3 regions of the Pantoea phytostimulans genome follow, and region 1 is predicted to be linked to each of the others. Evidence: predicted binding sites of a transcription regulator. Region 1 holds the regulator's gene; each other region holds the start of a gene.

Region 1 (3,282 bases):
ACTATGCGTCTAATCATTACGCTTTTCATACTGGCTTTTGCCCAGCTGTTCTTTAACGTCGCATCTGCTTCACCGCATGCGCCGGTTAAGGCCAGCCAGCATAAAGTAGAGAAAAAAAGTGCACGCGAAGATGAGCGGCGTAAACGACGCCCGGTAAAAACCGCAGTTAAGAAATCCCGTCTGACTTCCGTTCAAAAACTTAAACTCAAAAAACAGAAGAAAGTCGAGTTAGTTGCACATAATACCTCCGCTAAAAAAATTACGCTTAAATCCTCAAGTAAACATTACGGTCGCCAGCGTTCATCAAAAGTTATCGCAGCCGAAACCAATGAGCTCGGTACGATTAAGATGAGTAAGGCCCATCGTCAGCGCTATCAAAAAGCGCGCGAGACAGCGATGGCAAAACTCATGGGCCAGTTGGGCAAACCTTATCAGTGGGGCGGTACTTCTCCACATACCGGGTTCGATTGCAGCGGTCTTGTATGGTATGCCTACAAAGATTTGTTGAAGTTTAAAATCCCCCGTACCGCCAATGAGATGTATCACCTGCGTGATGCTGCGCCGATCAAGCGAGAATTGCTTGAGAAAGGTGATTTAGTATTCTTTCGCATCAATGGACGCGGCACCGCCGATCACGTCGGCGTTTATTTAGGCGATGGGAAGTTTATTCAATCGCCGCGCACCGGCAAAGATATTCAGATCAGCGCATTAGGCGAAGATTACTGGCAGCGTCATTATATTGGTGCCCGACGAATGATGACGCCGAAAACCATACGATAGAATCATTAAGCATAAAAAAAGCCGGTTAAACCGGCTTTTTTTATTAATGCAAAATAGCGGTAAAGCTAAAAGCGACGATCATCAATAATGCCCCGCCAGTGGTCATCAATGCCAGTTTCATCTCGGTACTCATCATCTCTCCTTGGCCTCACAGTTTGTGTGGGTAAAGCATTTTCCCATAAGGCCCAGTAAAAATCTCGTTTTATCCGTTCAGCCTTGTTAGAATCCCGCCTTTGTTGCGCAACGCGCGCAACGTCGGTTCCGTTCGCTGTCTTCCTTTGGCTTTTTTTTCCGCACAGACGCCATATTACCGGCAAAAAAGCAGTATATTTGCGGGCAAAACCCTACGTTGACGCAAACGTTTAACATCATGCTTATCAACTAGTTAAGATAAGCTCGGGAGTCTCTTTTTCATGGCAACAATCAAAGATGTGGCGAAACGCGCGGGAGTTTCTACAACGACCGTCTCTCACGTCATTAATAAAACGCGTTTCGTGGCAGAGGAAACGCGTAATGCGGTCTGGCAAGCCATTCAGGAGCTGCATTATTCGCCGAGCGCAGTGGCGCGAAGCCTGAAGGTAAATCACACCAAAACGCTGGGATTGCTCGCCACCTCCAGCGAAGCGCCCTACTTTGCTGAAATCATTGAGGCTGTGGAAAATCACTGTTTTGACAAAGGCTACACCCTGATTTTAGGTAATGCGCATAACGATTTGCAAAAACAGCGCGCTTACCTGTCCATGATGGCGCAGAAACGCGTTGATGGCTTATTGGTGATGTGCTCCGAATATCCAGACGATCTGCTGAAGATGCTGGAAGAAAATCGCAATATTCCCATGGTGGTCATGGATTGGGGTGAATCGCGTGGCGATTTTACCGACACCGTGCTCGATAACGCCTTCCACGGCGGTTATCTTGCCGGGCGCTATTTAATCGAACGTGGACACCGCGACATTGGCGCAATTCCGGGCCAAATGGAACGCAACACGGGTGGCGGACGTCACGCAGGTTTCCTGAAGGCCATGGAAGAAGCCAATATCCAGCCTCGCGCAGAGTGGATCGTACAAGGTGACTTCGAGCCTGAGTCAGGTTATCAGGCGATGCAGCAAATCCTCTCGCAGAAACAAAGACCGACTGCCGTTTTTTGTGGTGGTGACATCATGGCGATGGGTGCCATTTGTGCCGCAGATGAAATGGGATTACGCGTCCCACAAGATATTTCCGTGATCGGTTATGACAACGTGCGCAACGCACGCTATTTCGCACCCGCATTAACTACCGTGCATCAGCCAAAAGCGGAGTTGGGGGAAAAAGCGTTGGATATGTTGTTGGATCGTATTACCAGTAAACGCGAAGAGTCTCAGACCATTGAGGTTCATCCCACACTGATTGAGCGTCGCTCAGTCGGTTATGGCCCTTTCCGCGATTACCGCCGTTAATCCTCACTTAACCATTCCTGATTAAGTGTTTGCGCATCACCTAGATAGCTGAGCAACCAACCCAGCGCCGGTGATGCGCGATCTTCCGCCCAGCTTACGCAGCAAGGACTTTCTGGAAAACTTTCCGGTAACGTGAGCTCAACCAGTTCACCTGAATCGAGTAACGGGCGAGCCAGATGCCCCGGCACCATGGCAACGCATAACCCCGCCAAAACACAATCCAACCCTGTTTGCCATTCCGGCACGACCAAACGTCGCTGATTGTCCAGCGTCCAGGTCATACGACGCGGCAGCGCCCGTGATGTATCTTCTAATACCAACGACGGCCAACTGCGCAAAGTGTCATCATCTAATGCCTCTGCCTGTGTTAAAGGATGCTCACGCATCACTACGCAGCGCCAGTTGAGCGCGCCCATATCTTTAAAGGCGAAGCGTCCGCCCACAGGAATAGCCTGGGTTGCCCCAATCGCGACGTCAACTCGCCCGTCTGCTAAGGCATCCCACACACCATTAAACACTTCGTAACTGATGATTAATTCCATGTCGGGAAAATGACGATAAAAGTCTTTCACTAACTGCCGCGTTCGTTCTGGTTTAACAATGCAGTCTACCGCGATGCTTAACTGCCCGCGCCAGCCATTTGCCAGTTGTTGACATTGACGTCGGGTTGCCAGCATTTTTTTGATAACAGTGCGTCCTTCGCGGACAAAATGTTCGCCTGCGGGGGTTAAAACCACTTCGCGATGATGACGTTCAAATAGCGGAACCGCCAACCAGGTTTCAAGCTGCCGTACCGTATAGCTGATGGCAGAAGGAACGCGGTGTAGTTCCTGTGCGGCTGCGCTAAAACTTCCACCGCGCGCTACCGCATCCACAACTTCTAATGCATATTCTGACCACATAATCTGCCTTCAAAATTTTTAACAGCCAATGGCAAATATTAACGTTTCACAGGTTTAAACGCACCTTTTACACTCTGCCGCGTTCATTCTGCAAAAATGAGAAAAAGATGTTATCGAATAAGAGCTTTATCCCTTACCTTGCGCTGCTCAGTATGCTGGGC
Region 2 (3,282 bases), 630 kb from region 1:
AACTGGAAGCGGAGGCGCTAACGGGTATTACGTTACGAGGCAGTGAAGGCATCCAGCCGCCTGACGCATTCGCCGCTGCCGCCCAGTGGCTGATGGAGCAAGGCGTGCGGCAACGGGTGATTATTCATGCGCCTGAAGGGGCGTGGGGACGCGAGGTCAACGGCGCGGGTGTTTGGCAATCTTCATGGCAGCTTAGCGCGGAAGAGATTGTGGGAAGCGTGGGCGCAGGCGATGCCTTTTGCGCAGGCGTGTTGTACGCCACGCATCAAGGCTTTGATATGTTGACGACGCTGCGACTGGCGCACACCTGTGCCTGTTTTAATCTGCACGCCGCCAATGCCATTGACGGCATTCGTCCACTTGATGAGATGCAGCGCTGGATGGATCAGGCGATCTGCGTGGAGAGCCGCGCCGTTTCTGGTTTCACCACATCCGCAGAAAAAACGTAACCCAGACCGCGAATAGTACGAATTAAATTAGGTTGGTGTGGATTAGTTTCGATTTTTCGGCGCAAACGCATGATCAGCACATCAATGGTGCGATCGAACACATCAAGGCTTTCGCTGTGGGTTAACTCCAACAGCTGATCGCGTGTCAGCACTTTGCGGGCATGTTTCACCAGCGCCCGCAGCAGCGTGTATTCGCCCTGCGTAAGCGGTACCGATTCTCGCTGAGGATTAAGTAACTGACAGCGCGCTTCATCTAACTGCCAGCCATTAAAGCGCCAGCCATCATAATCTGAATCCTGACAAACCAGGCGAGTACCGCGCCGCAGCGCAGCTTTGGCACGCGCCACGACCACGCGCGGATTGAACGGCTTGGCAATGTAGTCGTCGGCACCCATCTCCAGACCAATCACCATTTCCGCTTCCGATCCCATGCCGGTCAACATGATGACCAAAACATCGGGACGCTGTCGCTGGAGCTGCTGTAGCACCAACAAGCCGTTGGTATCGGGCAGCATCATATCCAGCATCACCAGTGAGATCTCAGGGTGTTGCGCCAGCATGGTCAGCGCCTCTTTGCCCTGATGGCAGCTATAAACATTGAACACATGTTCACTCAGCACGTCCTGCAACACTTCGCAGACGGCACGATCGTCATCCACCACCAATATCGCTGGCTTCATTGCGCGGCCTCAATGTTACGAAAGGGGTAAGTCAGGAGTGTACACAGCCGTAAAAACAGCGCTGATTCAGCAAGCTGAAACGTGACCGATATCGCCTGCCAAAGCGCTGAATCGTGCGTCAGCTCAGAAATTTCTTGTGGAAAAAGCGGCGTGCAGGAAAACGATTGCGCAGCATTGGTGCGTTGCACCATAATCGCGCCTTGTTTTGGTTCAGAATAATCTTAAGAGTTGTTGCGCAACGCTTTTTTACGCTGCGCAACTTATGGCATAGCAATTGCTATGTCCTGATGTGATGTTCTGAAGCAAGGACAAAAGTTCGAGACGGAAGAGCGTGCAACCGTCAGTGCCTTTTACATAAAACAACGCGCATGCAAACCACATTGGCAAGGGAGCACCCATGAAAATGGCGTCTCCGCTAACGAGAGATGATGATGTTAGATAAATTATTCAAGCTCAAAGCTCACAACACAACAGTCCGCACTGAGATCATCGCCGGGATAACGACTTTCCTCGCGATGGCTTACATCTTGTTTGTTAACCCCAGTATTCTCAGCGCAACCGGCATGGATAAAGGTTCGGTGTTCGTGGCGACCTGCCTGGCGGCGGCGATCGGTTCGCTGCTGATGGGCCTGATTGCCAATTACCCGATTGCGCTGGCACCAGGCATGGGACTGAACGCTTTCTTTACCTACACCGTGGTGTTGCACATGGGTTACACCTGGCAAATAGCGTTGGGCGCTGTGTTCTTGTCGGCGGTGATTTTCTTCGCATTATCACTGTTCAAAATCCGCGAATGGATCATCGCCAGTATTCCGCTGCCACTGCGTGCGGGCATCGCGGCTGGGATTGGCTTGTTTCTGGCGATCATTGCGCTGGAAGGCGCCGGTATTGTGGTGGATAACCCCGCCACGCTGGTGGGCATTGGCGATCTAACCAAACCGGGGCCGCTGCTGGCAGTGTTGGGCTTTATCATCATCGTAGTGTTGGAAGCACGCCGCGTGACCGGTGCGGTGCTAATTGGCATTTTGGTGGTGACATTTATCTCAATGGGCATCGGTTTGTCGCCGTTTGCCGGGGTGTTTTCTGCGCCGCCATCCATCGCACCCACCTTTTTGCAGCTGGACATTGCCGGTGCGTTTAACGTCGGCCTGATCAGCGTGATCTTCGCTTTCCTGTTCGTTGACGTGTTTGATAACACCGGCACGCTGCTGGGCGTGACTAAACGTGCAGGCTTAGCCGATGAGAAGGGCAACGTACCGAAAATGGGCCGTGCGCTGATTGCCGACAGCGCAGCTGCGCTGTTTGGTTCGCTGCTGGGCACGTCAACCACCACCAGTTACGTAGAATCAGCGGCGGGCGTCAGCGCCGGGGGCCGTACCGGCTTAACCGCGATTGTGGTGGCGATTCTGTTTTTACTCAGCCTGTTCTTCTCACCGCTGGCCTCCAGCGTACCGGTATTTGCCACCGCGCCTGCGCTGCTGTTTGTGGCGGTATTGATGGCTTCGGGCCTGGCTGAGATTGACTGGAAAGACATCACTACCGCTGCACCGGTAACGGTAACGGCGTTAACCATGCCGTTAACCTACTCGATTGCTAACGGTATCGCTTTTGGTTTTATTACCTGGACCGTGGTGAAACTGTTGAGTGGCCGTACCAAAGAGGTCAATGTCGCACTGATCGTTCTGTCGATCCTGTTTGTGATTAAACTGGGGTGGCTGAGCGCCTGATAACCCCTCTCCGCCGCTGTTTATTTCGCAGCGGCGGGTTCGCCCCTTCACTGCCATTTCGCCTTCTCTTACTGGCTGATTGATCATTTTTGCGCAGCCGCTTCCAGAGCATAATAAATCCCCTGTTTCTTCTGCGATTAAGCGATAGTTTTGTCGTGTCTGAGGTTTTTGACCGAATCCTAAATTGCTGCGGTTTTACCGAAACGTGGAATGATTAAACTGCGGCAATCTGTTTCACTCTCTGTGCGACAGATTCCGGCGTGAACGAATACGACGCGGGAGACACATTCAGACGTGTCGGCGTTGCAGGGGAAAATAATGGATTATTTTTATGGAAGGTTTGAGCAGTGGGAACCGTTTACGTTTAATGGCGCTCGCTGCCGTGGAGGCAATAACATGGAAAAACTGGAAAAACGCATTGAGCGA
Region 3 (3,282 bases), 1.4 Mb from region 1:
CTGGCGGAAACTGTGGCGGCGGCGCATCGTCACCAGCAGGATGCTGGCAGTTACGCGGTATTACACCATTATCAGCAGCGTCGTCAGCACGATCGCGACACCACAATTGGTATCACGGATGGATTAGTGCGCCTGTTCGCCAATAGTCACGCGCCGCTGATTGTTGGCAGAAATCTGGGCTTACTGGCGATGGATCATCTGCCGTGGCTGCGAAATCAACTGGCTGAGCGCACGCTTGGCTGGGTTAAGCGTTAATTTAAGGGGCAGCGATGCAAACTTTTGATGTGGTGATCGCCGGTGGCGGTATGGTAGGTCTGGCCGTTGCCTGTGGTTTGCAGGGCAGTGGACTGCGCGTTGCCGTGCTAGAGAAGGCGGCTGAACCGCAATTTACTGCCAAAGCCTTGCCTTCGATTCGCGTGTCGGCTATCAACGCCGCGAGCGAACGCTTGCTGCAAAAGCTGGATGTCTGGCCGACGATTTTGTCGCTGCGCGCCAGCGCTTATCACGGCATGGAAGTCTGGGATAAGGATAGCTTTGGCTCCATCTCATTTGACGATGAACACCAAGGGTTGTCGCATCTTGGCCATATTATTGAAAATCCGGCGATCCACAGCGCCTTGTGGCAACGCGCCACTGCCTGCAGTGATGTCACGTTAATCGCACCCTCACAGCTGCAACAGGTCGCTTTTGGTGACAATGAAGCCTTTATCACCCTGCAAGATGGCAGCATGGTAAGCGCGCGCTTGCTGATTGCCGCTGACGGTGCTAATTCGTGGCTGCGCAACAAAGCCGATATCCCCGTCACCTTCTGGGATTATGATCATCACGCTTTGGTTGCCAATATTCGCACCGACTTGCCGCATGATGGCATCGCGCGGCAGGTGTTTCATAGCGACGGCATTCTGGCGTTTCTGCCTATGCAAGATCCGCATCTTTGTTCCATTGTCTGGTCGCTGTCACCGCAAGAATCAAGCCGTCTTGAAACCATGCCTGAAGCGCTGTTTAATCAGCAACTGGCGGTGGCGTTCGATATGCGTCTTGGCTTGTGTCATTTGGAGAGTGAGCGCAAATCATTCCCGCTTACGGCGCGCTATGCACGTAACTTTGCAGCACACCGTCTGGCGTTAGTCGGCGATGCCGCGCACACCATTCATCCGTTGGCAGGCCAAGGGGTAAATCTCGGTTTTATGGATGCGGCAGAGTTGATTGGCGAAATTCGTCGCCTTCATCAGGAAGGTAAAGATATCGGCCAGCACCTCTATTTGCGCCGTTACGAGCGCAGTCGCAAACACAGCGCGGCGCTGATGCTGGCGAGCATGCAGGGCTTTCGTGAACTGTTCGCGGGTAATAACCCAGCGAAAAAGCTGCTACGTGACGTTGGCCTGAAACTGGCAGACACGTTACCAGGTGTGAAACCAATGATGTTAAAGCAGGCGATGGGCCTGAACGATATGCCGGACTGGCTACGTTAATTCCTTATCCCATTGTTTATGAAGCCAGCATTTTGCTGGCTTTTTTTATGCCTAAAAAGGCATTGCACCATAAAAAGGCAGGCCCGCACCGCGATTGTGCCTCGTTTGATTTATTCTAATTTTGCGCGCTTGTTCGCATTACTTTTATTTATCCAAAAGCTTTTTCGCCAAAGTGATTTTTTAACATCCTTCGAGTCATTACGCATAAATTTACTGCATATAAACTCCACAACTGCATTTAATGCGTGATAAATCACAAAATTGTGGTTTTTTATCCTGACACAATAAAAAGTTCGCTACGCTAGGTGCCTCGTTTCGACCTCGTTCTGCTTATGGTTAAACGCCACATTCGGTGGTAACGTCAACCCAAAGAGAACGTTTGCGTCGGCGCTAAATTTGACGCACGTTGAACCTCACTCGCTTTTGCACAGGATGGTTATGACTCAGCAAACCCCTTTGTTTGAACAGCATCAAACCTGCGGTGCCCGCATGGTGGATTTTCATGGCTGGATGATGCCGCTGCATTACGGCTCTCAGATGGATGAACATCATGCCGTGCGTAATGATGCGGGCATGTTTGATGTCTCCCATATGACTATTGTCGACCTTAAAGGCCCACGCACGCGTGAATTCCTCCGCTATCTGTTGGCCAATGACGTCGCGAAACTGACCCAACCTGGCAAAGCGCTTTACACCGGGATGCTGAACGCATCGGGTGGCGTTATTGACGATTTAATTGTTTACTTTATGACCGAAGAGTTTTTCCGTTTAGTGGTGAACTCCGCGACGCGTGAGAAAGATCTCGCCTGGATCGCTGAACACGCGGAGGGCTACGGAATTTCGCTGACCGAGCGTGACGATTTAGCGCTGATTGCTGTTCAGGGGCCACAGGCGCAGCAAAAAGCGCAGACGCTGTTCAGCGCCGAGCAGCGTCAAGCGGTAGAGGGCATGAAGCCATTCTTCGGTGTGCAGGCGGGCGACTTATTTATCGCGACGACCGGTTATACCGGCGAAGCGGGCTATGAAATTGCACTGCCTGCAGGCGAAGCAGCAGATTTCTGGCAGCGTTTAGTCGCCGCTGGCGTTAAACCTGCTGGTTTGGGCGCGCGCGATACGCTGCGTCTGGAAGCGGGGATGAATCTCTACGGTCAGGAAATGGACGAAGGTGTCTCTCCGCTGGCGGCCAACATGGGTTGGACGGTGAGTTGGGAACCCAGCGATCGTCAGTTCATCGGTCGCGAAGCGCTGGAGTCGCAGCGTAAGCAGGGCACTGAAAAACTGGTGGGTCTGGTCATGACTGAAAAAGGGGTGCTGCGTAACGGCTTAACAGTTCGCTTTACTGATGAACAAGGTCAGCCACAACAAGGCATTATTACCAGTGGTTCCTTTTCTCCCACTTTGGGTTACAGCGTCGCCCTTGCCCGCGTTCCGGCTGGCGTAGGCGACAGCGCAGTGGTAGAAATTCGTAACCGCGAAATGCCGGTGAAAGTAACCAAACCCATTTTTGTCCGCGCCGGTAAACCGGTCGCACAATAAATTTTATTCAGGAGAAATGGCGATGAGCAATGTGCCAAGTGAGTTGAAGTACCGTGATAGCCACGAGTGGGTGCGTAAAAACGCTGATGGTTCTTATACCGTTGGCATTACCGAGCACGCACAAGAGTTACTTGGCGACATGGTGTTCGTTGATTTGCCAGAAGTTGGTGCAACGTTTAGCGCAGGTGAAGAGTGCGCGGTAGCGGAATCTGTTAAAGCCGCTTCCGATATCTACGCGCCAATCAGCGGTGAAATTGTTGCCGTCAACGAAGCC

The links. Region 1 encodes PurR, which represses purine synthesis genes. Its sites were predicted from a motif close to CANGCAAACGTTTGCNTG; they were not measured.
Region 2: the regulator PurR is predicted to act here: its motif matches at 1,283-1,300, upstream of ACF2G4_RS07285 (NCS2 family permease).
Region 3: the regulator PurR is predicted to act here: its motif matches at 1,841-1,858, upstream of gcvT (glycine cleavage system aminomethyltransferase GcvT).

Annotation. Positions count from the first base shown of each region.
Region 1 is NZ_CP173698.1:902,147-905,428, reverse strand. It holds gene ACF2G4_RS04345 (C40 family peptidase) at 4-780, shown strand; gene ACF2G4_RS04340 (YnhF family membrane protein) at 824-916, opposite strand; gene purR (HTH-type transcriptional repressor PurR) at 1,194-2,219, shown strand; gene punR (DNA-binding transcriptional activator PunR) at 2,216-3,121, opposite strand; gene punC (purine nucleoside transporter PunC) at 3,229-3,282, shown strand, end outside.
Region 2 is NZ_CP173698.1:1,533,974-1,537,255, reverse strand. It holds gene ACF2G4_RS07295 (carbohydrate kinase family protein) at 1-449, shown strand, start outside; gene ACF2G4_RS07290 (response regulator) at 386-1,129, opposite strand; gene ACF2G4_RS07285 (NCS2 family permease) at 1,558-2,856, shown strand; gene ACF2G4_RS07280 (hypothetical protein) at 3,175-3,282, shown strand, end outside.
Region 3 is NZ_CP173698.1:2,329,362-2,332,643, reverse strand. It holds gene ubiH (2-octaprenyl-6-methoxyphenyl hydroxylase) at 1-255, shown strand, start outside; gene ubiI (FAD-dependent 2-octaprenylphenol hydroxylase) at 270-1,472, shown strand; gene gcvT (glycine cleavage system aminomethyltransferase GcvT) at 1,911-3,008, shown strand; gene gcvH (glycine cleavage system protein GcvH) at 3,031-3,282, shown strand, end outside.